Formosa agariphila KMM 3901: one gene and its partner. The protein of the gene in region 2 interacts with the protein of the main gene of each other region in a pairwise test. Links are inferred from orthologs where the notes say so. Each region holds a gene or a part of one and is shown on either strand. Other genes may lie near its edges. The genes, in order: ruvC and ruvA.

Evidence for each region.
Region 1: the proteins of ruvA (region 2) and ruvC interact in binary tests that used the Escherichia coli proteins (3 or more experiments, as listed by UniProt). The link is inferred for Formosa agariphila KMM 3901 from one-to-one orthologs.

What each region holds. Positions count from the first base shown.
Region 1 is NZ_HG315671.1:3,732,370-3,748,481, forward strand. What follows is about bases 7,063-9,925. They hold ruvC (crossover junction endodeoxyribonuclease RuvC), read right to left. Parts: upstream 8,860-9,925; coding sequence 8,266-8,859; downstream 7,063-8,265. Other genes in these bases: BN863_RS15755 (cyclase family protein), read right to left, coding at 7,063-7,088; hemW (radical SAM family heme chaperone HemW), read right to left, coding at 7,103-8,269; BN863_RS15770 (hypothetical protein), read right to left, coding at 8,859-9,503; BN863_RS15775 (lysylphosphatidylglycerol synthase domain-containing protein), read left to right, coding at 9,531-9,925. In the rest of the region: BN863_RS15715 (M28 family peptidase), read right to left, coding at 1-392; BN863_RS15720 (PhnA domain-containing protein), read right to left, coding at 635-1,213; BN863_RS15725 (M24 family metallopeptidase), read right to left, coding at 1,323-2,543; BN863_RS15730 (aminopeptidase P family protein), read right to left, coding at 2,547-3,845; BN863_RS15735 (hypothetical protein), read right to left, coding at 3,996-4,826; BN863_RS15740 (MmcQ/YjbR family DNA-binding protein), read right to left, coding at 4,986-5,348; BN863_RS15745 (DUF4260 domain-containing protein), read right to left, coding at 5,345-5,707; BN863_RS15750 (DUF4230 domain-containing protein), read right to left, coding at 5,704-6,321; more of BN863_RS15755, read right to left, coding at 6,333-7,062; more of BN863_RS15775, read left to right, coding at 9,926-10,493; BN863_RS15780 (glycosyltransferase family 2 protein), read left to right, coding at 10,497-11,627; BN863_RS15785 (hypothetical protein), read right to left, coding at 11,633-12,109; BN863_RS15790 (M56 family metallopeptidase), read right to left, coding at 12,267-13,631; BN863_RS15795 (BlaI/MecI/CopY family transcriptional regulator), read right to left, coding at 13,634-13,993; BN863_RS15800 (DUF456 domain-containing protein), read left to right, coding at 14,116-14,619; BN863_RS15805 (response regulator), read right to left, coding at 14,808-15,482; BN863_RS15810 (tetratricopeptide repeat-containing sensor histidine kinase), read right to left, coding at 15,496-16,112.
Region 2 is NZ_HG315671.1:288,361-304,595, reverse strand. What follows is about bases 981-3,966. They hold ruvA (Holliday junction branch migration protein RuvA), read right to left. Parts: upstream 2,772-3,966; coding sequence 2,190-2,771; downstream 981-2,189. Other genes in these bases: BN863_RS01195 (NADP-dependent malic enzyme), read right to left, coding at 2,847-3,966; sov (T9SS outer membrane translocon Sov/SprA), read right to left, coding at 981-2,183. Outside these bases: more of sov, read right to left, coding at 1-980; more of BN863_RS01195, read right to left, coding at 3,967-5,120; BN863_RS01190 (BamA/TamA family outer membrane protein), read left to right, coding at 5,509-7,380; BN863_RS01185 (hypothetical protein), read right to left, coding at 7,457-8,365; tRNA epoxyqueuosine(34) reductase QueG, read right to left, coding at 8,427-9,350; Holliday junction branch migration DNA helicase RuvB, read right to left, coding at 9,437-10,459; BN863_RS01170 (DNA/RNA non-specific endonuclease), read right to left, coding at 10,517-11,332; BN863_RS01165 (cytochrome c oxidase subunit I), read right to left, coding at 11,417-13,207; BN863_RS01160 (cytochrome c oxidase subunit II), read right to left, coding at 13,244-14,317; BN863_RS01155 (hypothetical protein), read right to left, coding at 14,366-15,721; BN863_RS01150 (c-type cytochrome), read right to left, coding at 15,750-16,235. UniProt on the Escherichia coli protein: The RuvA-RuvB-RuvC complex processes Holliday junction (HJ) DNA during genetic recombination and DNA repair.

The DNA of each region.
Region 1 (16,112 bases), 3.4 Mb from region 2 along the record:
TAATCTGTTACACCATCGTAATGTGCGCAAATCATATAAATTTGCTCTGGATTGGTAGTTCCTAATTGGGTGGCTATAACATTTCGTTTGCTATCATTATCATCTATAAATTGATACTGCACCTCTATATTTTCTAACTTGTCTAACCTTTCAAACAAGTATTGGGCAGCCAAATCATTATTATTATACTTTCTGTTTAGAATTGTAACAGTATTACCATTAACTACTGTAGGTTGCTCGCCAGAAAATTCGTTAACAGTAAGTGATAATGAGTCTAGGCTAACTGCATTAATAATATCGGTAACTGTTTGACTATAGGTACAAGTAAAACTCAACATACTGCAAAGTAAGCTTAGACCTAATGTATTCATTTTAGAAAAGGGGAAATTCATTCGTTTTATAATTTATAGCGCTATAATTTTAGTTGGCTTTAAGGTTGATATTTTTTTTATGGCACTAATAATTAAATTGAATTTCTAATTTATTTTCAGAACACTACAAAATACTCGTTAAAGCGAATTGAACTTTAGTTTAAAACCTTAAATAAGAGGTGTCGACGCAAAAATAAAGCACAATAAAAGCGGGCTGTAAAAAAATTTACAGCCCGCTTTAAAACTCTTAAAGTATTTAATTTTTATAATTTTTTCACGTATTTGGTAATAATCACAATTTGTTGACTGCCCACTTTACCTTCAATATATTCGGCATTCTCATGATCTAAACGGATATTTCTAACCGCAGTTCCTTGCTTAGCAACCATACTAGATCCTTTTACTTTTAGGTCTTTTACCAACACTACAGAATCTCCTGTTTCTAGAATAACCCCGTTTACATCGCGGTGAATTATTTTAGCACTTTCATCTTCATGTTCTCCTGTTGCGCGAGCTAACGCCATAGCTTCATCATCTAGATACATCATATCTATTAAATCTTTTGGCCAACCTTCTCCGCGTAAACGTTGTAACATTCTCCAAGACATAATTTGTACGGCAACATGCTCGTTCCACATACTATCATTTAAACAACGCCAATGGTTTGCATCCATATCGACGTTACCTTCAATTTGCTCTAAACACGTATTACAAACCAATACACTATTATCTACACTTTCGTTTAACGAAGGTGGAATAACATATTTTTTTAATTGCTCTTTAGATGTGCAAAGCTCGCAACTAGATTGGCTACGTTCTTCTAGGGTTTGTAAAACACTCATAATTTTTTTATATTTTTAGAGCTGCGAAAATACGGTTTAAAACGAATTACGACAAACGTTTAATTACTTTAGCAGTCTTCATTATCTTATTTAATACACAATTCTTAAATTACTCTGAAAGTCCAAAAGGATTTTCAATACTATGTGCTGGTTCTGTAAACCATTTTGGGCCGTTCTCTGTCATATAAATATGATCTTCTAAACGTATTCCAAATGCATTAGGAACGACTAACATAGGTTCATTACTAAAACACATGCCTGGCTTTAAAACCGTTTGATCTGTTTTTACCAAATACGGCCATTCGTGAATATCTAAACCAATACCGTGACCCGTTCTGTGCGGTAATCCAGGTAAATTATAATCTGGACCTAATCCGTTTGCTTCTAAGGTTTTTCTAACTGCACTATCTATAGACCCACAGGTTTCGCCTAATTGAGCCGCTTTAAATGCTGCAAACTGTGCTTCGCGTTCTAAATTCCAAATACGACGTTGTTCGTCTGTAATTTCTCCATACACATAAGTTCTTGTAATGTCCGAAATATAATCGTGAAGCATACAACCTGTATCTATTAACACCACATCGTTTTCTTCTAAATCTTTAGGTTTTTTCACACCATGCGGAAAAGAAGTATCCACACCAAACAACACGATGCAGAAGTAAGAGCCTTCGGGAGCACCGTAACGCTTATGAGCTTCATGAATAAAATCGACCACAGTTTGTGCCGAAATTCCTGGTTTTAAAATACGTGCTACCGCTTTATGAATATCCATAGTAATATCCATTGCTGTTTGCATGATTGCAATTTCTTCATCAGATTTAATCATTCGACAACCTGCTGTAATAGACTTTGCATTGACTAATTTATAATCGGTCTGACAATTTAAAACACCATCTATAATAAAAAACGGAGTCACTTCATCCATGGCAATCTTACCACTTGAGATTCCGTTTGCTTTTAAAATAGAGACAAGCAATTCAAACGGACTTTCATGCTCTTCCCAACCATGAACTAGACCTTCGAACTCCATAAAATCTAGAATAGTACCTTCTTCAAAATGTGGCGCGATATAATGAATACTTCCGTCTGTTAATAACAAAGCACCAACCATGCGTTCGCTAGAATTCCATTTTGTCCCTGTAAAATAAAATAGATTTGTACCCGCATGTAAATAAACTGCCGATACATGTTCTTGCTTCATTAATTGTAATGCATGCTTTATACGCTTTGGATAAGCATCACTTTTTATAGGTTGTACTAAATGTGCTTTGGATTGTATTGCAGCTAATTCGGCTTCAACTGTAGAGCCTCCTAATCCTAATGTCATCATCCTTTACTTGTTGTTTTTCATTATTAATTCAATGTCCTCTATTTCAATTGGCATCGCTTCCGTAAGATTACGATTACCGTCTTCAGTAATTAAATAATCATTTTCTAATCGGCAACCAATGCCTTCTTCTGGGATATAAATTCCAGGTTCGCAAGTGAGTACCATACCTGCTTCAAACGGACGATAATACAAGCCTACATCATGAACATCTAAACCAATATGGTGAGCCGAACCGTGCATATAATATTTTTTATACAATGGTTTTTCAGGGTCTTGTTCTGCAACATCTTTAGCATTTAAAAGCCCTAATTTAATTAATTCTGTTTCAACCAGTTTTCCCATTTGTTTTTCATAATCTGCCGATAACACTCCAGGTTTTAATAATTTACTTCCTGTTTTTAAACAATTTAAAACCGAGGTATACACTTCTTTTTGACGTTTTGAAAACGTTCCATTTACAGGAAAACATCTTGTAGTATCGCTATTATAATTGGCATAACAGACTCCAAAATCCATTAAAATCATTTCACCATCCTGACACACATCATCGTTATCGTTATAATGAAGCGCACAAGCGTTTTTACCAGAAGCAACTATGGGAGTAAACGCATGACGCGTAGCTCCAGATTTTGTAAGATGATAAATAAGTTCTGCTTCAATTTCATATTCTTTTACGCCGGGTTTAGTTGCTCTTAATGCACGTTTAAAACTCTCTACACTAATATCGGCTGCATGTTGCATTAAATCAATTTCTTCAACAGATTTTACAGGACGTAATGCACGTGTAAGCTTTGCAACTCGGTGTAGATTATGCAATGGATATTTTTCTTTTATCCATAAAATCATACGATCCTGCTGTGTTTGCTGATTATAGGTAATGCGTTTTACATGTTCGTTATGTCCTAAATAAAAACCATCGGCTTCGAAAGCCATAAATTGTAATAGTTTTTCGAAGTCATGTACCCACTCTACACGTTTAACTCCAGATATTTCTGCAGCTTGTTCTTTTGTTAATTTGTCGCCATCCCAAATTTTAATTTGTTCCGATGTTTCTTTAACAAATAATATCTCGCGGTTTTCTACTTTATTAGCATCTGGGTATAACACTAGAATAGATTCTTCTTGATCGATACCCGACAAATAAAACAAATCGTTATTTTGGGTAAACCCCATCATATCGTCTGCATTATTATGCTTAATATCGTTAGACGTTAAAACAGCAATGGTATTAGGTGCCATACTCTTGCTAAAACGTGCTCTATTATTTTTGAAAAGTGAATTTGAAATCTGTTTATATCGCATATATTTGGATTCTAAATTGATGAAAAGTATCCAAATTTAAGGTTATTTTTTTAGCTGAAATCGGTTTTCGGCATCCTCATTTTGATTCACCTGTTTTTGAAGCTTTTATACACCGAATTAAAACACACAAAAAAAGCAAAACACTTTATTTTATTTAGAAAATTCAGGAACTGCCACGTATATATAATCACCGTGAATACCCGTAAAATAATTTGAATAGCGTGCGTTCATTTTTAATCTATCAGATTCATTAGTCCACGCTTGAGAAATCAACTCTTCATTTTTAAGGAACATCAGATCTAAATCTGAATAAGACCGCACATAAAAAGCTTCAATAAATTCTGTTTTATCGGAACCCCAAGCGTGAATATTAGCATAGTACCCTTTTATGTATTCGTTCTTTTTAAAAATTTTATCTAGATATATTTTCTGAAGCGATTCGAACTCTGCATCTGGGCCATTTCCGTCTTTTGAAAAGTGACTTTTTCTAACATAAAGCAATAATTCTTTTTCGGGAGTCGCAAATTCTGTTAAAGGCTTTATTTGTGGAAGGGTCGCATAAATTTCATCGGAATGATAGAGTTTATAAAATTTAGACATATTCTTTAAAAAATCGTTGCGCTCAGCCTCATCTGGCCAAGCATCAAGTTCTAGTTCAGAATTTCTAATGGTAGACTTCTCTATATCGCTCCAAGAATTAAAAGATTGCACTAATAAGATTTCGCTACTATCATCTGAAAAACGGTGAAGATAATATGTAGATGATCTTATAAATTCATTTTTATCGGTAACCTTATCAAAGTACTCTTGTTCCCCCATTTTCCATGCATTCATATCTAAATCTTGACTAGAAAAATCCCAATAATGGTAGGTTACTGTTATATATTTGGGAGATTCCGATTGCGTTTTTTGTGCAACCACATTCAAAGAATACATACAACTAAAAAATACTAAACAACTAAGAAGACGATAAGATTTCATAACATAGTAGAATTAAAATTAATACAAAATTAGATAGCTCTACTGCTCATTTTGAGCAGTACAGCTTCTATTAATTTTAGTTCTACTTGGGAGGGCAGCAACCTAAGGTACTAAAAAACAACTATAATATTTCATTGATTTACAATTACTTAACAAAAACTACAAAGTATCTTTTAATTTTTTAGGCAAACCTTGAACCACCAAATCATAAGAATGATCTATAAGTTCTAACACTAAAGGCATTGGTAAGTCTCCTTGATTTAAATGCATGGTATTCCAGTGTTTTTTATTCATATGGAATCCAGGCCGAATACTATTATAAGTACCTCTTAGAGATTCTGCTTTTGTAGGGTCGCATTTTAAATTTATTGTAGGTTCTCCAGCTTCCCAACTTTTTAACGAAGTTAGCAGAAATATTTTATCTAATACTTTTAAAACAAGCGCATTATCATCGAACGGAAATGTTTCGGTAACCCCTTTCTTTTTTAAGCAGTAATCGTAAAGTTGCTCGATATTAATCATGACTCCGAAGATTTTCCTATATGTCCTAAATGCGTGTTATGAAAACTGTCTGTATATTTTAATCCGTAATCGAAGATACGATCAAAAGCGGCATGTCCAAACATAATAATTCCTGCCAATTGCAAGGCTTCTATTTGCCATATTGCACCCGCTATATAAAGCACAATGGCAACCCCTTTATGATGTAATATATTATATAGAAATGCACCTAATCGTGTGTTAAACACATAGCCCACAAAACCAGCATCGGGCAAGAAAAACAATACTAAATACCACCACCAATCAAAAGTTAAATTGGAAAATAAAAAAACAGACAACATCAACATTGCAATTTCTTCTAGCTTTAGTATAGTTTTCATAAGTGCTTGATTTTTTCAATGGTTTTATCTTCAATCTTTAAAGCTGAATAATCAAGCTCCCACTCTATGGTTTCAACAATTTTTTCTATCATTAAAATGGCTTGAAGTGCTTCTTTTCTTGCAGTTATCATTAAACCACTTTCTGGAATTTTATCCAAAATATGTTGTTTAGCTTCTTTATTTAATACCGTTAAATCTTCTGAAGCAAACTTATTAAACAAACCGTTTCTTATGTCGTAATATCTTAGATCTGGTTCTATAGATAAGACTTCGGGTTGCGGCATATATTCAATTACGATTTTTTTATTCAACGTATCTGTATGCATTTTTAATTTTGCAAAATCGTACCCTATATGAACCTTTGCATTAATTACAATTAATGCTTTACGCTTACTAGAGAACAATCCTAAAAAATGCTCTTTAATATTTTCGTGATGATAAATTTCGGCAAACTCCCCTTCTACCGTAATAAGTTTACAAACACTTTTAATTTTTTCTAAAAGTATGGTAGACTGTTTTTCGGTAAGGTCCTTTTTTTCCTTCTTTTTAAAAATGGTAAATCCCCAATATGTCGTTACAACACCAAGAAGCACCATTAATGAGTTTTCGAACATGCTTACAGAAATTAGTTAGTAATTACCTCGTATAAAATGGGTTTACTGGGCGTTGCATCATTTTCGAAAGGCGCAATTTGTAAATTCAGAAAATAGGTGCCGTCTTGCACAAAATTCTGAACATAAATTAACTCGGTAATTGTTGCATTTTTCCTCACCTTTCCTTGAGTATTCCAAAAGGCATGATGCGCTAGCAATTCGCCATCATCCTTTTCTTTATCTAAACTTGGTAAATCTACCAACAAATGCTCAACCCCTTTTTCTCTTAAATATATGGCAGCATCTTCTAGTAAATACGGCGGATTGGTATGCGAATATTGCATAGTCAATTTATCTACAGTATTCGGGATGGTTCTAATAACTACTGCTTTTCGTTTTTTATTTCCTAAAGCAAACTGAAGTTGTTTTTTAGAAATTACCAAATCTTCTCCTAATTTCTCTACTGCCACAGTAATGACCTCTGCTAAGAAGAAAAACTGTTTTAAATTTTCGTTAACCGAATTAAACTCTCGAGATACATACCCCACACATTCGGTGTGTGTACCATGCCCGTGTGGTGTAAATGAAACGGTGTTAAAATTAAACGCCGCACCATCGGAAACACGTGCTAAAAACCCTTCATCATCTTTAATTGGCTCTATTACTGGAGGCTCTACATAAAATGCCGAAACATTAGTACTAGACGCTCGTAAAGGAATAGAAATATCGATTGGTTTTGTTAAATCGATTTGATATTTTTTTGAATTTGTTTGAATGCTTGCAATCATAATAAATACTACATTTAAATCTTAAAAAGGTGGGACGCAATGCCGTCGCTTAAAAATTTACCTTTTGTACTAACTTTAAGATTATCACCATCAATATACAACAATTCTTCTTTTAAATATTTTTCTGATTGATTCAGTATATAAGATTTAAAATCGGAACCAAATACGGTCTCTACAGTTTGTAAAGACACGCCCCAAATGGTACGTAAACCCGTCATAACGTATTCGTTATATTTATCGTTAAGTGATAAAATTTCTACTTCACTAGGCAATTCTTTAAATTGAATGGCCATAATATATTTTGAATTATTAGCAATGTTCCAACTGCGAGATTCTCCGTTAAAAGAATGTGCCGAAGGCCCAATACCAATATATTTTTTGCCTTTCCAATAGGCTGAATTGTTTATACTAAAATAACCTGATTTACCAAAATTCGATAATTCGTAATGCTGAAAATTAGCCGCTTTTAATTCGTCGATTAACATATGAAACTGAGTCTCTGCATGCACCTCATCGACATCTTCAATCTTCCCTTTTTTTATTAATGATTCTAAGGCCGTTTTTGGCTCGACCGTTAGGGCGTAACTTGAAATATGCGGAATATTAAAATCTAAAACAGTTTGAATATTTTCTTGCCATTGCTCATGAGTTGCTCCTGGAATTCCGTAGATTAAATCGACCGAAATATTATCGAAATACTGAGTTGCCAAGTCTAAACACTGCTTTGCTTCTGTAGCATTATGTGCGCGATTCATCAGTTTTAAATCAGTTTCAAAAAACGATTGTACGCCAATACTTAGACGGTTTATTTTACTTTTAGCTAGCTCTAATATTTTAGTTTCCGATAAATCGTCTGGATTGGCTTCTAAAGTAATTTCAGGATTTTCAATCACTTTATAATTTAAAAATACAGCGTTTAAAATCTGATTAATCTCTTCTAGAGACAGCAAACTAGGCGTTCCGCCTCCAAAATATATAGTAGCAACTGTATCGTTTTCAAATTCAGATTTTCGTAATTCCAGTTCTACAATTAAAGCATCAATTAACTCATCCTTCTTTTTTAAGGATGTAGAAAAATGAAAATCGCAATAAAAACATGCTTGTTTACAAAATGGAATGTGGATGTAAATGCCAACACCTTCAACTAATTCTGTACGATTAGAATCTGTATTTAGTATCATTTTTTAATGCTATTTATTCTCGTTTTCGAGACTTTAGGAGCGGTAACACGCTTCTCGTTTTGCTTTACAAAAGCATCCCAACCGGTATAGTTCTTCCCAACTTCTACACGACCTTCATTATAAAAATGACACACTGCTGCGGCAAGTCCATCGGTAGAATCGAGATTTTTAGGAAGTGATTTTAATCCTAATACACTTTGAAGCATTCTAGCAACCTGTTCTTTACTGGCATTACCATTTCCGGTTATTGCCATCTTTATTTTCTTTGGCGAATATTCGGTAATTGGAACTTCGCGAGACAAACCTGCAGCCATGGCAACGCCTTGTGCACGCCCTAGTTTAAGCATACTTTGTACGTTCTTCCCGAAGAAAGGAGCTTCAATAGCTATTTCGTCTGGGTGATGCGTTTCGATAAGCTCGATAGTCCGCTCAAAAATGAGTTTAAGTTTTAAATAATGGTCATCGTATTTTTTTAAATCTAATTCATTTAATTGCAAAAAAGACATGGTTTTCCCCACAACTTTTATCAGTCCAAATCCCATAATTGTGGTTCCGGGGTCAATCCCTAAAATAATACGTTCTTTACTCATTAATTACAATAATAACATCCGCTCAAAGATAGGGAAATGCCAACTGTAAAGGTAACGATACTGCCATTAAAAGCTCCTAATCCATCTGTAAAAGGTGTATACACATCTGGTTCTGTAAACCCATGAACATAAGAAACATCGAACAATAAACTTGTATTTCTATTTAAAGCATATACCGCATTTGTTCCAATAATAGCATTAAAATAATTTTGATCTACATTTTTTAACCCACCTAAAGGCCTTACAAATGTATACCCAGGACCAGCATGAGCCAGAAGTTTAAAATCTGATTTATCTTTTATACCAACCAGTTTAGAATAATTGTATACCCCTTGAATATTTACGCGGGTATAATTAATTTTAAAGCTATCGTCTTCACCCTTTATACGATTAAACCCTAGATCTAATTTAGCACCAAGCTTTTCTGTAAACAGGTATTGAGCCCCTAAATTCACTGAAGGTATATTAAATCCTTTTCCCGAATACCCTTCGGAAAACCCACTGCTTAAGGCGTGATTACCACCAACACTAAATTCTAATCGCAGTACATCTTCATCTATTTGAGCAATCCCGTGGAAAGAAGTAAAGATTAATAAAATAACTAAGGCAGAAATGTATTTTTGTTTTTTTAATTTAGAAGACATCTTACAATAAAAGGTTTAATTTGCACTATGTACGCCAAGGCACTTACTTATAAATCGCATTCAGTTTTAATTTATCTGGTTAAGATAAGTATAATTGCCTTTAGTTTCTATTTTATCTATTCTAAACTAGCTGATAACGATGAGTTATCCTTCTCCCAATTTTGGACTATTTTAAATTCTGAAACAGGTTTCTCTTTACAATCCCTGCTACTTATTACGGTATTATCTTGTTTAAATTGGTTTTTTGAAATTTTAAAATGGAAGTATTTAGTAAGTACTTTTAAACGGATTTCTTTAAAACGCGCTACCGAACAAACTTTAGGCGCACATACGGCTTCTCTTTTTACGCCTAACCGTATTGGAGATTATGGTGCGAAGGCCTTATATTTCCCTTCCAATCTTAGAGCGAAAATAATGGGATTAAACGGACTTGGAAACTTCGCTCAAATGTGTGTCACCACCTTTTTTGGAAGTTTGGGTTTACTATTTTTTAGCAGTACATTTCCTATACATTTCGATTATAAAACACTGCATTGGTCACAATATTTAATTTTCGGACTCTTAGTAACAGCTCTAATAGTACTAGCAAAAACCTATTTAAAACCAGAAACATGGCTCTTAAAAATTAAACGCTTTTTATCGGCTATTTCTCTTAGTTTACTGATGAAAACACTTTTATTTTCTACCCTAAGATATTTTATTTTTTCATTTCAATTTTACCTATTACTGCAATTATTTCAAGTAGATTTAAGTTATCTAAACACCATGATGGCCCTGTCCAGCATGTATCTTTTAGCTTCAATTCTCCCAAGTGTTTTTGTTTTTGATGTGATTTTAAAAGGTAGTATTGCAGTGTATTTATTTTCGTTTTTCGACATTAATGGAACTATTATATTAAGTTGCATTACACTTATGTGGATTTTAAACGTGGTTTTACCAAGTTTTTTTGGAAGTTATTTTGTTATGCGTTTTAAACTTCCAAAATCTTAACATATGATAATTTTTAGTCTAATCACATTAACATTATACACCTTTTTAATTGGGAGTTTGTATTGGGGATTTACAAAAGTTAAGACGTTTAAACCTCATACGCATTCTAATGAAACCAGTTTCTCTATTGTTATCCCCTTTAGGAATGAAGCCAAACATTTACCTGAATTATTACAATCTATTTCTGAATTAGATTACTCTAAAAATCATTTTGAAATTATTCTTATAAATGATGGGTCTGAAGATATTTCCGAAAGTATTGTTAACCATTTTACACAAACACATCGTGAGTTACAAATTACATTACTCCAAAATAAACGCCACTCTAACTCGCCTAAAAAAGACGCAATTAGCTTAGCGATTTCTCATGCTCAATTCAGCTGGATATTAACTACCGATGCCGATTGTGTACTGCCTAAAACGTGGCTAAACACCTTTAATGCTTTTATTCAAGGGCATCCGGATTGTCAATTAATCGTGGCTCCTGTTACCTATTTTACAACGTCTAAATTTTTAACTATTTTTCAGTGGTTTGATGTAATGAGTTTACAGGGAGCAACTGTTGGTGGATTCGGCATCAACACACCTTTTCTATGTAATGGTGCTAATTTGGGGTACACAAAACAAGGTTTTTACAAGGTAAACGGATTTGCAGAAAATGATTCTATTGCAAGCGGTGACGATATTTTTTTACTTGAAAAAATCAGTAAAGCGCAACCTGAAAGCGTTAAGTATTTAAAATCGATTGATGCCGTAATTTACACGCATGCGCAACCTACATTAGGCGATTTAATTAGTCAGCGTAAACGTTGGGCATCTAAAACAAAAGCCTATAAAAATACATTTAGTCAGATTACAGGGCTCTTGGTTTTAAGCATGAATGCTTTATGGATTTGCTTATTTATATTTATGTGTTTTGAAGATTTTTCACCTATATATTTTACAATTATTTGCCTCGTAAAATTTCATATCGACTTTATGCTTATCTATAAAAGCGCGGTATTTTTTAATCAGAAAAAACATTTAAAATGGTATCCAGTAGTTGCTATTTTATATCCTATATTTTGCTCGTATGTAGCAGTTGCATCGCTATTTACATCGTACACTTGGAAAGACAGACAGTTTGCGAAATAACTCGACTAATTCACTTTTATAATAATTGGAAGCGTAAATTCTGAATTCACTTTTTGTCCGCGTTTTATAGCGGGCTCGATAGCTGGCAAACTATCCAAACTAGAGGTGACTAAAAATTTAATATTCGGAATTTCGGCTTGAGTAAGAGAGTCAACTTTAAAGTTTAGCAGACTTAACTCACCGGAATCTGAAATTTTAAACTGAATAAGCAACGTATCTAACACATCGCGGTTTACAATAATTCGCTCAGCTTCTAATCGATTTAAAATAGTAGTAGCTAATGTTTGCTCGAAACATAGTTTACGGTCTTGCTGCGATCCTGATGTTTGGCAAGAAATAAAGGTAGGATATTCGTCGATTTCATTCCATTTAAACGATTGTAATTCTTCATTTAAAATGGCTTCGGTAGATGTTTTTTTCACCTTTAAATCGTCGCAAGCGCAGACTAATAGTAATGCAAGTATAAATACGAAATGCTTCATAGTTTAAGATGAAAATCGAAAATACAATATTTTTAGTATTTAACACTTTTTCCGAACCAATTCTTAAATTAAATTGATTAAAGTCGATTCTATTTCCCTTAAAACAAAAAAACCGAAGTGATTAGCTTCAGTTTTGTTCGATATAATCTTAAAATGACTACTCTTTAATTTCAAACACTATTGGTAAAGAATATGGTACAGTAACAGCTATTCCCTTTTGTTCTCCTGGTATCATTTTAGGTAATTCATTAATTACTCGAATAGCCTCCTCTTCTAATTTAGGGTGAGGCGCTCTTGCCCTTACACCTGTAATGTTTCCACTTTTGTCAATTTTAAACAATACATTAATGCGTTGTCTTCCTGAAAGTCCTAATGTTGTTGCTAAATCTATATTATAATTTTGCCCTACAAATTTAGAAATTTCACCAGAAAAGCAACCTTTTTGTTCCGCCGCAGGTAAATCTTCGCATCCTGGAAATATAGGTACTTGCTCTACAACGCTATAAGGCACTTCTATATCATCATCTATTACAGAATCCTCTTCTATTATTTTAATTTTTACATTCGGATTTTCCTCCATAATCTTATCTATTTTTTCCTGAATCTTATCTTTACTTGTTTGAATTTCGGTAGATTCAGAATTGTCAGCCTCTTTATCACAAGACGTATACAATAGCATTGCAAAAACCATAGGAATAAGCATGGCATACTTTAATAAATGAATTTGTTTTGATTTCGATTTTGTTAACATAATGATTCGTTTTTTGATTAATGATTGTTTAAAAAATGGATTGATGAATGAAATATGATTGACATCGAAAACTTGACTTAACAAGTTCTGATAGTAGGTCACTTTATCTTGTTGTTTCACAACTAAAGCATCGGCAATATATTCGTGAAGTGTAACCATTCTGTTTTGGTACATATACACTAACGGATTAAACCAAAATAGGATTCGAAGAAGTTCGAAAAACAATAAATCGGCACTGTGTTTCTGACTTTTATGAACACATTCGTGAGCCAAAATAGTTTGATAATTTTTAGGATTTATGGCATCGCCTAAAAAGACATAATTAAAAAATGAAAATGCTGCAGAACTGTTTTTTAAGGTGATAATAGTAAGTCCGCTTGCAGTATTCTTTTCACTTATGTTGATTGTTTTAAAGAGCTTAAACATTTTGAAAATAAATATAAAAGCGGACACATAAATACCAACATATAATATGAATTCCCACGACCAAAACGAACTGCTATTTTTAAGGTAAACCGTCGGTAATAACTGTGTCTGTACAGTTGATGCATCTGGATTTAAGATTACGGCTGGCAATTGCACAATATAGTTTTGAGGCAAAACATTTCTAAAAGCTTCAATTTTAATTAAAGGCAATACTAATGAAGCAATTGGTGTAAATAATAAGTAGAACCGGTTCCAATTAAAGAAGGTTTCACGTTTTAAAAATAAATCGTACACCATTAAAAAAAACAACTGGAACGCTATGGTTTGTAGGATGTAGTGTAACATAATTATTTATTTTTTTCAATTTCCTTCATCATGGCTTCCAAATCATTTAAACTCACATCGTTTTTCTTCACGAAAAATGAGACTAAACTTTTAAACGACCCTTGAAAATAATTATCTACCAACGTGTTTAACGATTGGTTACTATAGTCTTGTTTAGAGACTAACGGAAAATAAATATGTCCCTTACCCTGCTTTTCATAATCTACAAAGCCTTTACTTTCTAAAATACGTACTATGGTAGATATTGTATTGTAAGCTGGTTTTGGTTCTGGTAATTCTTCAATTATAGCTTTTACATTGCCTTGTTCTAACTGCCAAAGCACTTGCATAATTTCTTCTTCTGCTTTTGTTAACGCCTTCATTTAACTAAGTTTTTAGTTTAACCTTGAAACAAATATAACTAAATATTTAGTTTGAACTAATTTTTTAGTTACAAAAACAATAAATTAAATATGTAACTTCGCTAAAACTTAAAATATTACAAATGGATATCTTACTTATTATACTCGGTTTTATATGTATGATTGTTGGGCTTTTGGGTAGTTTTTTACCCGTATTACCGGGGCCTCCAATATCTTGGGTAGGTTTGTTATTGTTGTACTTAACCAAAACCATTCCCAACGATTGGACCTTTTTAGGGATTACTTTACTTATAGCAATTGTAATTGTAATTTTAGATTACGCCATTCCAGCCATGGGGACCAAGAAATTTGGAGGTAGTAAATATGGTGTAATTGGTACGACTATTGGACTTGTGGTTTCTATGATTTTTCCTGTTTTAGGATTTCTCGGAATTATAATTTGGCCTTTCGTTGGTGCCTTTATTGGAGAAATGATGTATAAAGCCAATCATAAAACAGCTGCAAAAGCTGCTTTTGGTTCTTTTTTAGGTTTTGTAACAGGTACGCTTTTAAAATTTATAATTGCCGTGGTATACTTCGGATTATTTATTCGTTTGTTTTGGCAGTATAAGGAAGGATTTATATAACATAAAAAAAGCCTTATAATGAGGGTTATAAGGCTTGATACTAATTTTGCTATTATCAACAATTAATTTCTTTTGGAATATTTCCTAACAAGTTGATACCTATTTATCAAAGATAAGGAGTCTTTTTAAGTTTTTATTGCGGGAAAACCGTACTTTTTGCACTTTTTTTAAAGTATTTAGCAATTTCTTTAAATAAATCCTAAATTCTTAGCTTCAATAATTAAAGATTCGTCTTGCCCATCTTCAATACCGAATAATAACTTTAATTGCTTTTTACGTTTTTCGACACCACTTAAAGATAAATCGATATGCTCTGCAAGGTTTTTAGTTTTAACACCTTGAGATAGTAAATATAGAATTCGACGATTTTTATCGTCTAAATAAATATCACTAATTATAGTTTGCTTTAAGTACTTACTTACAGTTCCGCTGTAAAATGGCGGATTATTTAAGATGGCCTGAAATGCACTTGCTAATTCTCTGGATGTTAAGTCGCTTTTAATTAGGAAACCTTCTGGCTTTAACTCTTCAACAATATTATGAATACGATACGTTTCGTTAAACATAGTAAGAATTACAATCTTGGCTTCTGGTAAAATTTTTCTTGCATATCTAGCAAGGTCTTGGCCGCTGGTAAATTTTCCATCTGATGATGGTGGTATTTTTATATCAATAAATAAAACATCGAAATGCTCTCCTCTACTAATGCTACGATGCATGGCCGTAATCGACTCATCGCAATTATTAGCGGTTTGCATAATTAGTTCTTGATTTGGTTTTTTAGTAGATAACAATGTATTTTGATAGCCTTCAATAATCATTGGATGATCGTCGGTCATTAAAATTCTAATAGTCTCTTTCATTTATTATCTTTATTTAGTTGTTTAGAGGGGTTCTAATTGAAATTTTGGTCCCCTCGTTTATATTCGATTTTACAGTTAAAAATCCTTCAATTTCATTTACTCTAGACGACATGTTTTTTAAGCCTATTCCTTTCTTCGATTTTGAGAGATCAAAACCTACGCCATTATCGCAAATGTCTAAACAAATATCATCATCTTTTTTATAAAAATCAATAGTTATATAATCTGCTTTGGCATGTTTATAGGTGTTTTGAAGCGCTTCTTGAATAATTCTATAAAAATGAATTTTGGTTTTATTTGAAATATCTTCCCAATTAATATTATCTTCATATTTCAAGTCACATTTTATGTCGTAAGCTATAGATTGCTTTTCTAAAAGTGTTTTTACAATATCGATATATCCAGAGTTCGATACAAAGTCTGTGTTTAAGTCGTGAGAAACTTTTCTAATTTCTGCCTCAATAGATTTTAATTCATCAATATAGTTACTTCGTGTTTCTATAGCATCGTTAGTTTTACTTGCGTTTAAGCTATCTAAACTTAATCGCGTTCCAAAAAGGCGGCCTAAAATACCATCGTGTAATTCTTCAGAGATTCTACGTTTTTCTAGCGTTCGAGCTTCATCGACCT
Region 2 (16,235 bases):
TCATCTAAAATTTGAACCTGACCTAATTGATAATTCACGGTATAATCTATACCTTCTACTAAAACTCGACCTCCAGCCGTTACTGTAACAGATCCTCTTGGTACGTTAAATGCGCCAATAGAAATTCCATCACCTCCGGAAGAACTATAGCGACCTATTAATTGGAATTTATTCTTTTCGGCGTAATCTAAAGCCTTTGTTTTTGTGACTTCGTATAATTCATTGAAGACATACTTTTTCTGATTGGCATTATAAGTATTAGGATCTTCGTAATTTTCTGCGTCTGTTGGAATGTCTAATATGTCGAATAAATACTCTCCAAAAGGTTCTACTTTGGTAAATACAATTTGACCATTTGAGGAGATTACAGTAATGTTCTCTTCGTAATCAAAAAATCCATCTCCACCAGCTTGGGGATCACCATTGTAATTCAGTTTATCAAAATTAAATAAACGTAAAAGAGGGACTTCCTGAATAGGTTCTCCGTTAAAATCTGTTCCAAAATCGCCACCAACGGGTGTGATATAGTTTAATGGTGATGCTTCGGTATAAAATATATTTAATTTGAAATCTTCCTGACTTAATTGATATGCGCCAGTACTATAAATGTTTTTCATCATTAACTTCCAAACCGGCTGGTTTACAGAAGTAATTGGACTTTTAAGTAATTTTAAAACCAGGTTATTATTAGTAACTACAGTCTGATCACTATTACTATTATCAATTCCTGTAGCGTCTACACCATCGTTAGCAAACTCTCCAACTTGATACACTTTACCGCCTACAGTAAACTGAAATGCAACGGCTAAAACTTCGTCGCTACTTAATCGAGAATTTAAAGAGATATATCCCAATTGTGTATTTAAAGTATATTCACTGCCTTGGGTAAGTTTTCTAGCATTTTCTAATTTAGCATAATCGTTTCCCTCGCTAGTACCTCCTACTAAAATCCCTGACTGTACTGTTGCCACATCTCGAATAGCCGATGTTAATTGCGAATTACCCTGACCAATACTTGTAGGGTCGTAACCGTTGTTTCCGTTATCTGGATACGCAGCAGGACTTGCAAAAACATTAACCGCAGAACCAATTAATTCGGGATTAGATTCCCCTAAATCTTGAAAAGCGACTATATTTCTAACATTATCGGTTGTATTGTTTCTATTGGTAATCCAAGCTTCAATACGGGTAATTTGAACATTAGTATTTATGTATGGATAATTTGATAAGGCCGTATCATATTTTTCTCTAAAATATTGCGCTAAGAAAAAGTGACGGTTTTCATCGTAATCTCTAGCAAATAATTCAAATTCCTCTAACGTTCCTCCACCTTGAGAAATAACGGTATTGGTTTCGGACTGCTGCTCAGAGAAAATACCGGTAATTGTTGTTTTCCCAAATTGTAATTGTGTTTTTACACCAAATAAACTTTGTGCTCCCGTAATTAACGAACTGTTTAAAGGCATACTAACATTACCAACTTCAATTTTCTGAATGATATCGTCCTCTGTAGGTGTGTATTCTAATTTTACTAAATTCTGAAAATCGAAGGTAGATTGTGTATCGTAATTAGCGGTAACTTGTAAGCGTGTCCCCACTTTACCAAGTAAACTTAAACTAATACGTTGGTCGAAATCGAAACTAAAATTACTTCTATTTCTTGGTGAAAATGCTGGATTGTCTTGTTTAGAAAATAAAACTCCCAAATCCATTTCTACCGAACCTTGAGGAATAACTTCTACGGTACCACCTCCAAAAATAGATTCGAAAAAACTTGAATTGACATAAAATTCTGGAAGTAAATTTTTCTTACCGTCTTCTGTTCCTAATTTTTTTCCATCGAATGCATCGATTTTTTGCTTGTAGTACGTCTTTAAATTTTCGGCTTGCACCAACTCTTCAAACTCTCTAGGTGTTAAAATTATAGGGTAATTAATATTGAATTCGCCCACAGACTCTGTGTAAATATACCGATCTGTAAAAGCATCGTACGTATATCTAGACACAATACTTGCAGGATTACCCATATTAATACGTCCTAAACTATGGCCTGTTTTAATACTATCTTGCTCGGTTACAGGAGCAATTTGAGCAAATGAGCTAGCACTTACTAAAAAAAGTACAAAGCAAACAATACTAGTTTTTAATGTGAAATTAATAGCCTGAAAGTGGGTTGTATTCAAAATGTATTATAAATTTTTTAAAGCTTGTTTTATGATGGTTTCTACCGATGCATCAGGCTCTGCCTTAACAATCTTATCGACAGCACGTTCTGCTTGCTTCTTAACAAAACCAAGAACTTCTAAAGCAGATAACGCTTCATCTTTGTTGGTATTGCTTGTAGATACAGAAACTTCATCAATATCGTAAATCTTTAAAACTTTATCTTTTAAATCTATTATAACACGTTGCGCAGTCTTAACACCAATTCCTTTTATAGATTGAATTAATGCAACGTCTTCCTTGGCTATCCCTTCACGAACCTGTTTTGGCGTTAAAGACGATAACATGGTACGTGCCGTTCCAGCACCAATACCACTTACAGAGATAAGAAGTCTAAACATATCGCGTTCTGCAATAGAAGAAAACCCATACAAAGTATGGGAATCTTCTTTTACTAAAAGTTGAGTATATAATTTTAAATTTTCCTGATCAGGAATTTGAGAATATGTATGCAGAGAAATGTTTAAAAAGTAGCCAACACCATTACAATCTATAACGACATCTGTTGGGTTCTTTTCTACCAATTTCCCATGTATATGTGAAATCATTTGCTTGTTTTGTTATAACTCCAAATGTAACATTTTTTTTCACATTTTAAATCATTCTCTTTCAGGCATCGCTATTTAGCGTTTTGTCTTTTGATGAGCATCGACTACCGCTATTGCCGTCATGTTTACAATCTCATCTACACTAGATCCTAATTGTAAAATATGTACAGGTTTACGCATACCTAACATTATTGGTCCAATAGATTCTGTATTGTTTAAAGCTTTAAGCATTTTATAGGTAATATTCGCAGCATCTAGATTCGGAAAAATTAACGTATTCACTTTCTTTCCTGCTAATTTAGAGAATGGAAATTTTTCTTGAAGCAATTCATTATTCAAAGCAAAATCGGTTTGTACTTCTCCGTCGACAATTAATTTAGGATATCGTCTGTGTAAATACGATACCGCTTCACGTATTTTTGAAGCCCCTTCATTATTTGAAGATCCAAAATTAGAATACGACGTCATTGCAATTACAGGCTCTAAACCAAACATTTTAACTGCTGCAGCTGTCATGGTTGCAATAGTTGCTAAATCTTTTGCTGTTGGGTTTACGTTAATAGCTGTATCGCTAAAAAACATAGGTCCACGTTGTGTCATCATTAAATTGGTAGTTGCAACACGTGTTGCTCCTTTTGCCATTCCAATAACTTCTAACATTGGTTTTACCACCGTTGGATATGCTCTAGAGAATCCAGATATTAATGCATCTGCATCGCCTTCGTTAACCATCATGGCTGCAAAATAATTACGTTCGCGCATTAAGCTTTCTGCAGAATACAAGGTTACACCACGACGTTTACGTTGTTCCCAATACACTTTTGCATAACGTAATTTACGTTCGTATTCATGATCAGATTTAGGGTCTATAATTTCTACTTCGGCATCGAACTCAAGTTCGGACATCAATTCAAGAATAGTTTCTCGACGTCCTAATAAGATTGGTATTGCAATACCTTCTTCGAATGCTATTTGGGCGGCTTTTAAAACTTGAATGTTATCTGCTTCAGCAAAAACAACACGCTTCGGATTCATTTTAGCGCGGTTAAATAATAATTTTATTAATTTATTATCTGTACCTAAACGGCCTTCTAGTTCTGTTTCATAATCATTCCAATCTAAAATAGGTTCTTTAGCTACGCCACTTTCCATGGCTGCTCTTGCAACTGCTGGAGGAATTTTTGAAATTAACCTTGGATCGAAAGGTTTTGGAATAATATATTCTTTACCAAATGTTAAACGGGTTTCCCCATATGCAATATTTACTTGTTCTGGAACCGGTTCTTTTGCCATTTCTGCCAAAGCGATAACCGCTGCCATTTTCATTGCTTCATTAATTTTTGTTGCGCGAACATCTAAAGCGCCTCTAAAAATAAAAGGGAAACCTAAAACATTATTAACTTGGTTAGGATGGTCGCTACGTCCTGTTGCCATAATAATATCGTCTCGCGTATCTATAGCTAATTGGTAAGCAATCTCTGGATCTGGATTAGCCATAGCAAACACAATTGGGTCTTTGGCCATTATTAATAACATATCTGGTGTTACCACATCTGCCATAGATAAACCAATAAACACATCGGCATCCTTCATGGCGTCGGTTAAGGTATCGATATCACGGTCTGTAGCAAATTCTGCTTTTTCTGAAGTTAAATTATCACGATCTTGGCGAATAACCCCTTTACTATCGCACATGACAATATTTTCACGTCTTGCTCCAAACGCTTGGTATAAACGTGTACAAGAAATTGCTGCTGCCCCTGCTCCACTAATTACAATTTTAGCATCTTCAATTTTCTTTTCGGTAATTTCTAGTGCATTAATTAATGCTGCGGCAGAAATAATTGCAGTACCATGCTGGTCGTCGTGCATGACAGGAATATCTAATTCTTCCTTTAAGCGACGTTCAATTTCAAAGGCTTCAGGCGCCTTAATATCTTCTAAATTAATCCCTCCAAAAGTTGGAGCAATCATTTTTACGGTTTGAATAAATTCTTCAACATTTTCGGTATCTACTTCAATATCGAAAACATCGATATCGGCGAAAATTTTAAACAATAATCCTTTACCTTCCATTACAGGTTTAGAAGCTTCTGGGCCAATATTCCCTAATCCTAATACGGCAGTACCGTTGGAGATTACAGCTACTAAATTTCCTTTAGTAGTATATTTATATGCGTTTTCTTTATTTGCTGCTATTTCTAAACAAGGCTCTGCAACTCCTGGCGAATAAGCCAATGCTAAGTCTCTTTGGGTAGCATATCTTTTGGTTGGAACAACTTTTATTTTCCCTGGTGTAGGGTGGGAATGGTAAATTAATGCTTCACTTTTCTTGCTTTGTTTACTCATAATTACAATTGTTATTGACTAACAAATGTAACAATCCTAAATGTGAAACTCTAATCTATTTTTTACGCAAACGATATAATTTTATTAAAAAATCATTATATAAATGAATATTTAATAATAGCCTTCTAAAATTTAATAAAAATCATTAAATACTTAAATAATTGTAATGTAAACTTAAAAACTATCGGGTTTCAGTTTTATACACTTTTGCTTTAAAACTTTACGACAGATATTCTTTACTTTTATAGCATCTTAAAAAAAAGGGAATGCGTCAATAATCAATTTTATTACGTTAAATTGAAGGCAAAATCCGACTAAATTTGTCCGGTCTTTTTTTAGGTTAACTATTATCAATAACACCTTCACAAATTATTATTTCATAAAATCAATGAGTATAAAATATGCATATCTAATAGCCTTTATGTCGTTACTGAGTTTTTCGGTGAAGGCACAAGTAAAAGCTAAGGATAGTACTCAGATTTACGAAAAAATTCAGACCTATTCTAAAGAAAGAAAGTTTACTAAAGCCATACATAAACTTATTTTTAGGTCGCCTAATAAGAAGAATACTAAAAAAACAAATACTACTCCCAATAAAAATCATCTGCAATTTCAGGGGCAACCTATTAGAAGCATCACCATTGAAACCTTAGATCCTTTTGGCTATTCGGTTACCGATACAACTAAGACGCCCGATAAATGGATTGATGAATTTGGAAATAAAGCACATATTAAATCTAAGGTTTTCGCCATTAAAAATTTATTGTTGTTTAAAGAGAAGATGCCTTTAGACACCTTACTTTTAAATGAATCTGAACGACTTATACGTTCTCAAAGTTTTATTAGAAGTGTAAAAATTGATGCGACTAAAGCCAATCAAGCCTCAGACTCTGTAGATATTAAAATTCGTGTTTTAGATTCATGGAGTTTTATTGTTAAAGGAGCTATCTCGACTTCTAAAACTAAGGTTGTACTTAATGAGCGTAATTTTCTAGGATTTGGACATGAATTTAACAATGCCATAGAAAAACGTTACGATAACAATAATACAGGCTATAGATTTAATTATGTTGTTCCAAACATAAAAAACTCCTATGTAAGATCAGAACTTTATTACAATTTAGACATTGAAGGTTTTTATCAGAAGAAATTAAATATTGAACGGACTTTTTATTCCCCCTTAACCAAGTGGGCTGGCGGAATATATCTAGATGAACAGTTTAGAAAAGATTCATTACCAAATTATCAAGACGATTTTGGTTATGAACCTTTTAAATACAGAACCAATGATATTTGGGCAGGACATGCTTTTAGTATTTTTAAAGGTAAAACAGTAACAGAACGGACTACAAACCTTATCACCTCGTTACGTTACATTAATGTAGCCTACAAGGAATCTCCTTCTCAAGAGTATGATGCTATTAATTATTTCTCTAATGAAAATTTTTATTTAGGAAGTATAGCCATAGCCTCCAGGCAGTATGTACAAGATCGCTATGTTTTTAGAGACGGTATTATTGAAGATGTCCCTATTGGTTTACTCGCATCGGTTACAACGGGTTATCAGCGTAAAAACAAAGAAAATCGTTATTATCTTGGCACCAACTTTACTTTAGCCGAATACTTTAACTGGGGATTCTTAAGCGGTTCTATTGGTCTAGAATCGTTCTTTAATCATTCTAAATCGGAACAATCAACCATTAATATTGGCGTCACGTATTTCACGAATTTAATTTCGTTAGGTTCTAAATGGAAAATGAGACAGTTTATAAAACCTCAGGTTAATTTAGGATTCGACAGATTAAACACGCTTGCAGACCGCGTGTCTTTAAATGATAATGTTGAACCTTTGGGTTTCGATAGAAATTATTACCTACGCAATTCACATACTGCTGGTATTCCCGGTTTTGACGCCAATCTCTACGGAACCAAAAAGATGCTTTTAGCTATGCAAACCCAATTTTATTCGCCTTGGAATCTTTGGGGTTTTAGGCTAAATCCGTATTTAAACTTTACGGCAGGTACCATTGGCGGTCACACCAATCCGCTTTCTAGCAGTAAAATATACTCATCTTTTGGAGTCGGTTTTATAATACGAAACGATTATTTAGTCTTTAGTGCGTTTCAGTTATCGCTGTCTTATTACCCAGATATTCCTGGCCAAGGAAGAAACATCTTTAAAACCAATTCTTTTGAAACCGATGATTTTGGGGTTCAAGCTATTAATATTGGAAAGCCTAGCACACTTTTATACCCATAATATTATACAACAACACCCTAAGATTTACAATGTAAATCGTAGGGTGTTGTTGTATAATTACTAAACTAGATTAATACTAATCGTTTAATACTTCTGCTCCTTCTGGTTTAGAAAAATAATTATCTTCTACTGTAGGAGAAAAACTAAAATCGCTAACAAAAATATCTGTAATATATTCGCCTAAGCCATCTTTAGCATCTGCAGACATATAAGATTTAAAGCCTGTTGCTAAAACAATGCCATCTACAGTCGTTGTACCTTGCACAACCGTTGTCTTTTCTGGGGCATGTCCTCCATTTGGAAAATACTCCGGATAAGACACTATATATTTAAAGGCATCTACCAAATTAGTTTTTGCGTTTATATACAGAATGTAATAGTCGTCTGGAGCAGATCCAACACCAGCATCATAGGTTGCTTTTACTACTTTTTGTAACTCACCTTTAAATTCTACATCTGCTAATAATTCTAAATTAACACCCTCTCCGTCTAATACAAAAGGTTGTCCTGAAAAGTATATTGGTGTTAAAGCCCAAAACTGCGTATCGTAAGTAAATGATGTACTATCTTTTGCTTTTACCCAAGCAACTTCGCCATCCCAGCCATAAATATTTTCTGGATCTGTGATGCTATTATGTCGTGCTTTATTACTCCACGTATCTATAGTTTGATACGAATCTCGAACACCTTTTCCGTTTAATGGTCTGTAATCGAAATGAAAAGAAAAATAGCCATTAGAATACCACTTTTCTAAACCACCATGAGCTTCCATGGCACGCCATAAAACTTGACCTGCTTCTGTAGCATTGAGTCTTTTATTAGCTGATGCAACGCGTTTCTCAATCCATGTGTTTGGAATAGGATATGCTGCAGAAGCAACTGTTTCTTCTTGTTGTGGAGTGGATACGTCTTGTTTTGGTGCGTCCTTGCAAGCAATTACACTTAATGCTAATAATAAACCTAAAAGGCTATATGATATTTTCATGGTTTCTTTTTTATCAGAATTTAGTCGATTTATTTTTTTAAACTTTCAACACACATATATATTATTTCAAAAAATCAATATTACGTGTTAACCCCGTGAATTTTGTGCGTTTAACTGCCGATTTTTGAAACACCTTTCGGAAAATGTCCTCTGTAATTTCTTCCCAATCTTTTTTGCTCATTTCTAGTAGTTCAGGATGCGGATTAAAAAGAGGTTCCTTATGTGGTTGAGAAAATCGATTCCACGGACAAACATCTTGGCAAATATCGCAACCAAACATCCAATCTTCAAATTTACCTTTCTCTGATTCGGGAAGTTGATCTTTTAATTCTATAGTAAAGTACGAAATACATTTACTACCATCTACAACATAGGGCTCTGTAATAGCATCGGTTGGGCATGCGTCTATACATTTAGTACACGTACCACAATGGTCTGTGGTTGCGCCATCATATTCTAATTCTAAATCTATAATCAATTCGGCTATAAAATAGAAAGAACCGACTTGCTGCGTTAGTAAATTACTGTGTTTACCAATCCACCCTAAACCTGATTTGGCAGCCCAGGCTTTGTCTAAAACAGGTGCAGAATCTACAAAAGCCCGACCGTTTACAGCTCCAATTTCAGATTCTATAGTATGGAGTAATTCCTTGAGTTTTTCTTTTATTACAAAATGATAATCTTTCCCGTAAGCATATTTAGAGAGTTTATAAGTATCCTCCTGTTGAAGTTTATTTGGATAATAATTCAACAATAAAGAAATCACAGATTTAGATCCTTCAACCAGTATTGTAGGATCTAAGCGTTTATCGAAATGATGTTCCATGTAATCCATCTCACCATGGAAATTTTGATTAAGGTAACGCTCTAATCTTGGTGCTTCAAGTTCTAGAAATTCAGCTTTACTAATACCACAAGACAAAAAACCGAGGCGTTTGGCTTCGGTTTTAATTAGTGATGTATTTTTAGCTTTAATGTTCAATATTTAATTCTTACACTGAGTTATAAAATAAAAAAATCAACATAGATTTTACAACCGTTTCTCCATTTTGGAGAGATTAAGATAGGGTTTTAAAATAATCCGCCTTGAGTTGGACCTTTAGTACGACCTAAGTGTAAATAAGCCGCTTCTGTAACTTCACGACCTCTTGGTGTACGCATTATAAACCCTTGCTGAATTAAAAAGGGTTCGTAAACTTCTTCAATAGTTTCGGCACTTTCACTAACGGCTGTTGCTAGGGTAGTAATTCCTACTGGCCCACCTTTAAACTTATCGATAATAGTTGTTAAAATTTTATTATCCATTTCGTCTAAACCATGAGCATCTACATTTAGTGCTTTTAATCCGAATTTTGCAATTGCTAAATCGATGGTTCCATTACCTTTAATTTCGGCAAAATCCCGGACCCGTCTTAATAGTGCGTTAGCAATACGCGGCGTTCCGCGGCTACGACCTGCAATTTCTATAGCGGCATCAATATCCATAGGAACATTTAATATTTCTGAACTACGTTGTACTATGGTAGACAATAATTCAGTTGAATAATATTGCAATCGGCTACTAATTCCGAAACGCGCACGCATGGGTGCCGTTAATAAACCAGACCGTGTTGTTGCTCCTATAAGTGTAAAAGGGTTTAAATGAATTTGAACGGTTCTTGCGTTGGGTCCCGATTCAATCATAATATCAATTTTGTAGTCTTCCATGGCCGAATACAAATATTCTTCTACAATAGGACTCAATCTATGAATTTCATCAATAAATAAAACATCACGTTCATCGAGGTTCGTTAACAAACCTGCTAAGTCGCCAGGTTTATCTAATACAGGGCCTGAGGTAACTTTTATTCCTACGCCAAGTTCGTTAGCTAAGATGTGCGCTAAAGTAGTTTTTCCAAGTCCTGGAGGACCATGAAAAAGCGTGTGATCTAAAGCATCGCCACGACGATTCGCCGCTTCAACAAAAATACTTAGATTTTCTAAAACCTGATCTTGTCCAGCAAAATCATCGAACGACAAGGGTCTTAATGCTTTTTCAACATCCATTTCCTCTGATGAGAAATGTTCTTTTTCTGGATTCAAGTTTTCGTTCATATTTTATAAAAAAGTAAAGTAAATCAATATTTAAGTCGAATAAAAGAATTTAACTAATTATCTAAAACGCCACCCTTTGGTAGAAGCTGCACGTTCTAAATTAATTTCTAATGCATCATCTAATTTCGGAAAGAAATCTATCCCGGTCTGTGACTCTATATAATCTACAGAAACCACATAACTTTGTAAAGCCTGCGTTTCATTAGGACGGTTAGGAATAATAAATCCAATCATTTTAGATGTATCGCCTTGATCCTTAAAGATAATCTTATAAAAATAATCAGGGACTGAAACTTGGTCTTTTCCTATAGTTTTAAGGTTACCTTTTAAAACACCTCCAGTAACAACATAGACATCGTTATAAGATTTTGCCCAAGTACGTACCAGTTGTTCCAAATCATTCCAAATACCGGCATTAAAATCATGATCTTGAGGAGATATGTTACTTGTTAAAAAAGTTTCGTTATAAGAATTGATAGTCTTCCTACGATCACCAGCTGGGCATAAGTGTCCTCGATCATAACCTGAATTTTTATAACTTCTCCAATCTGCGGATTTTGTCTTTACGGCTTTGTCTTCATTAAAATAAGGACGTTTACGTTTGGTATACACGATGTCCGATTTCTTCAACATATAAGCAACCCACTCGGCTTGTTCATGCGCTTCGTTATAAGATAAAGTATAATTGTTATGAAAAACAATAGCACCTGTAGTTGATGTAGGTAAGTAATAGGTATTCTCTTTTTTATTACGAAAATCATCTTCGGGAGCATATGTATCGGTTGTATTAAAATCATCATTTTTTAAATACTGATCGTAGGCATACACACCAATAATAAATACAACACCGATAACAGTTAAAAACTTTTTCATAGTAAAAATTAAGAATTTAAAATATACAGAAAAAGCCTTTTCAAAAGAAATGAAAAGGCTTTTTAATATGTTTATAAATTACTTTTAGTGATGTAATTCTTTTTCTCCTTCTTTCATAGGAACATTCTGAGGCACGAAATCTACATCGTGTCCAGGGTTACTGTAATCGTAAGCCCAACGGTGTACTGTAGGAATCTCTCCTGGCCAGTTTCCGTGGATATGTTCTACTGGAGTAGTCCACTCTAATGTAGTCGATTTCCAAGGGTTTTGTGTTGCTTTCTTCCCGATAAACATGCTAGAGAAGAAGTTGTATAAGAATACAATTTGGAACGTTGCTCCAATAATTGCAAAAACGGTAATTACAACATTTACATCGGCTAAATCATCGAATAATGGGAACGCAGAGTTAGTATAGTAACGTCTTGGTAAACCTGCCATTCCAATAAAGTGCATTGGGAAAAATACACCATACGCACAAACTGCAGTTACCCAGAAGTGAATATAACCTAAGTTTTTATTCATCATACGTCCAAACATTTTTGGATACCAGTGGTAAATTCCAGCAAACATACCGTAAAGTGCAGATATACCCATTACTAAGTGAAAGTGAGCAATTACGAAATATGTATCATGAACGTTAATATCTAAAGCACTATCTCCTAAAATAATTCCTGTTAAACCTCCAGTAATGAAAGTAGATACGAAACCAATAGAGAATAACATGGCAGTGTTCATCTGAATATTACCTTTCCAGATTGTAGTAATCCAGTTAAAAGCTTTTACAGCAGATGGAATTGCAATTAATAATGTTGTAAATGTAAATACAGAACCTAAGAAAGGATTCATTCCAGAAACAAACATATGGTGCCCCCATACAATTGTAGATAAGAAAGCAATAGCTAAGATTGAAGCAATCATGGCACGGTAACCAAAAATAGGTTTACGTGAGTTTGCAGCCATAATTTCTGACACTAATCCCATTGCAGGTAAAATTACAATGTAAACTTCAGGGTGACCTAAGAACCAGAATAAGTGCTCGAATAAAACCGGAGAACCACCTTGGTAATGTAAAACTTCACCTTGAATAAATATATCTGATAAGAAGAATGATGTTCCAAAACTTCTATCCATAATTAATAATAAAGCCGCAGATAGTAATACTGGGAAAGATACAACACCAATAATTGCTGTAACAAATAAAGCCCAGATAGTAAGCGGTAATCTTGTCATAGACATTCCCTTAGTACGTAAATTAAGTACTGTAACAATATAGTTAAGAGAGCCAATTAAAGATGAAGCAATAAAGATAGCCATAGATACTAACCAAAGTGTCATCCCCATTCCAGAACCACCTTGTGCCATTGGTAAAGCGGATAGCGGCGGATAGATTGTCCAACCTGCTGCTGCTGGTCCTGCTTCAACAAATAAAGATGATAACATAATGATACTAGACAAGAAGAATAACCAGTAAGATACCATGTTTAGGAATCCTGAGGCCATATCTCGTGCACCAATTTGCAACGGAATTAATAAGTTACTAAATGTTCCACTTAAACCTGCTGTTAATACAAAGAATACCATTATGGTACCATGTATAGTAACTAATGCTAAATAAATATCGGCATCCATAACACCGTTTGGTGCCCATTTACCTAATAATGCTTCAAATAAAACATTAGGTTGCTCAGGCCAAGCAATTTGTATACGGAACATGATAGACATAAGGATTCCAATAACCCCCATAAATACACCCGTTATCAAGAATTGTTTAGAGATCATTTTATGATCTGTACTAAATATATATTTCGTGATAAAGGTTTGCTGATGATGTCCGTGGTCGTCGTCGTGTGCGTGAGTATCTGCGTGTGCTGACATAATCTATTTTCGGTTTTTTAAATCTAGTTGATTGAATTAATTTACTACTAATGAATTCTTGAATATCTTTTGCTCTTTAAGCCAAGCATCGTATTCTTCTTGAGAAACCACTATAATTTTCATTTGCATATTATAGTGCGATTTTCCACAAATCTTGTTACACAATAATAAATAATCAAATTCATATGGGTCTAAAGCATCTTCACCTTTAGCAACTAATTCCTTACTGTTTTCAACTCTAATTTCATTGATGTTTTTAACTTTTTCAACGATATCTGGATTCTGACGCATTTCTGCTGTAGTAACAGATGGTGTAAATCCAAACTGAGTAATCATTCCAGGAACACAGTTCATTTGCGCTCTAAAGTGAGGCATATAAGCAGAGTGTAATACATCTTGAGAACGCATTTTAAATAATACTGGTTTCCCAACAGGTAAATATAATTCTGAAGTAATAATATCGTCTTGAGCATTAGGATCAGATTCATCTAAACCTAAGATGTTCGCTTTATCGATATCAATTAATCTCACGTTAGCTTTCCCTAAGGTATTGTCGTTTCCGCCGTATCTCGCTTTCCAGTTAAACTGTTGTGCGTATAATTCTACTATAATTGGATCATCATCTTCACTAACATTCATAATGCTAGTCCAAGTAAATAAACCGTAGATAATTAAACCTGCTAATGTAATTACAGGAATAATAGTCCAAATAGCTTCTAATGTGTTGTTATCTGCAAAGAATAATGCTTTACGTCCTTTTTCACCTTTGTATTTAAAAGCAAAATAGTGAAGTAAAAATTGAGTGATTGTTTGCACAATAAAAATTAGAACTAAAGAGATAATCATTAAATTATCAATTCCAGGTCCATGTTCTGAAGCAGAATTAGATAATAAAGGTAAATCTCCCCATTTAACTACACAAAGGATGGTAATAGCATAAATGAAAATCAAGAACGCTATCATTAAATAGGCGTTCATGGTATTGTCCTTTTCTGTAGCAATTTGATTATTTTCTGGTAAGCCCACTTGAGCCAAATCGAAAATCTTAACCATTTGCCAGATAGCAATTGTTATAAATACTAAAACTAAAATTATAAATAAAGCAGTCATACTGTTTGTTATTGTTCTTTATATGTTACTGTTACTAGCGTACTAAAATTAATAATGGAAATGTTCGCTCTCCTTAATTAATGGATGACGTTTAACTAATAATGGCGCTTTCGATATTGCTGTAAAAACCACAAATATAAACAATCCAGCAAATAATAATACTGAACTTATTTCAGGAATACCAATAAACCATCTATCTCCAACACTTGCAGGCATAATCATATTGAAAATATCTAAATAGTGTCCGAATAAAATAACTAAACCTGTCATAACTACAAACCAGTTAAGACGTTTAAAGTCGCTATTCATTAAGATTAATAGAGGGAATAAAAAGTTTAAAGCAACCATACCAAAGAACGGTAAGTTATAATCTTCTATACGTGTTACAAAATAAGTTACCTCTTCTGGAATGTTAGAGTACCAGATAAGCATAAATTGTGAAAACCATAAGTATGTCCAGAAAATACTAAATCCAAACATGAATTTAGCTAAATCATGAATATGGCTATCATTAACTAGTGTTAATAATCCTTTAGATTTTAAGTAAATAGCTACTAATGCAATTACAGTAACAGCACTAACAATCATACTTGCAAATAAATACCATCCAAATAAAGTAGAGAACCAGTGTGGATCTACACTCATAATCCAATCCCAAGACATGATAGATTCTGAATAAATAAAGAATACTAAAAATGCAGCAGAGATTCTAAAGTTTTTCTTGAAGTTTTTATCGTCACTAGCTTCATCTTGAGCTAAAGAAAATTTACGAGAAAAGTGTCTGTATAAAGACCAACCTGCTATAAAAATTAAACCTCTAAATGCAAACCATCCAATATTTAACCAATTGGCTTTTCCTTGAAGTAATTTATCGTGAGCTACAACTTCTGGGTCCATCCATATAAAAATATTGTAATGACCTATAGTACCAGAGGCAACAGCTATTAAAAGTACAATTAAAGCACCAGGTAATAAATAAGCAGTAATACCTTCCATAACTCTAAAAAGTACTGGAGACCAACCTGCTTGAGATGCGTATTGAATTGCATAGAATGCTAAAGCACCTAAAGCAATCATCATAAAAAAGAAAGCAGCTACATATAATGCAGACCACGGTCTATTTGCTATTTGATGTTGAACGTGTTCGGCATGAGCATCGCCATGATGAGCATCAGCCACTTCTCCGTGTGCTGCTGCTTCACCATGCATATCTTGAGCATCTACAACATGGGTATCTTCAGCTACTGCGTGACCTCCTCCATGATGTGCAGCTTCTTCAGCCAACATAGTTTTTACTTCGTCTAAAGATTTATGAGAAGACATAAAACCATATACTACCCCTATAAATCCTAAGATTATTAGAGCGAAAGAAAATGTTCTTAATTTATTTGAAAGTGTGTACATATCTATATATAATCTTTATCTAATCGACTTACTTTTCTAAATCTGCTTTAAGTTCCATAACATAAGCAGCTACTTGCCAACGCTCTTCTTCTAACAATTGATTACTATAAGAACCCATTGCATTTTTACCGTAGTAAATGGTATGATATACACTACCAACAGTAATATTACGTCCAGCATCATCGTATTTAGGAACTCCTAAAATCTTTTCTCTTTTTACTAAAGTACCTTGACCATCACCTTTCATACCGTGACAGATACCACAATAAATATCGTATAATTCTTTACCTCTTTTAGTATCAATTTGAGTTGAATCTAAAGGGCTCATTAAGCTTTCTTTTGCTAAATTATATCCATCTAAATCGTTAGCGATTTCAAAAGGAATATGTCCTCTTGCTACCGAACCTTCAGCAGGTAATTGCGCTTCTACTCCATTTCTAAATGCAGTAGTTTCACTATATGTTTCGTACCCCACAGACTCATACATGTTAGGCATAAACTGATAGTTAGGTCT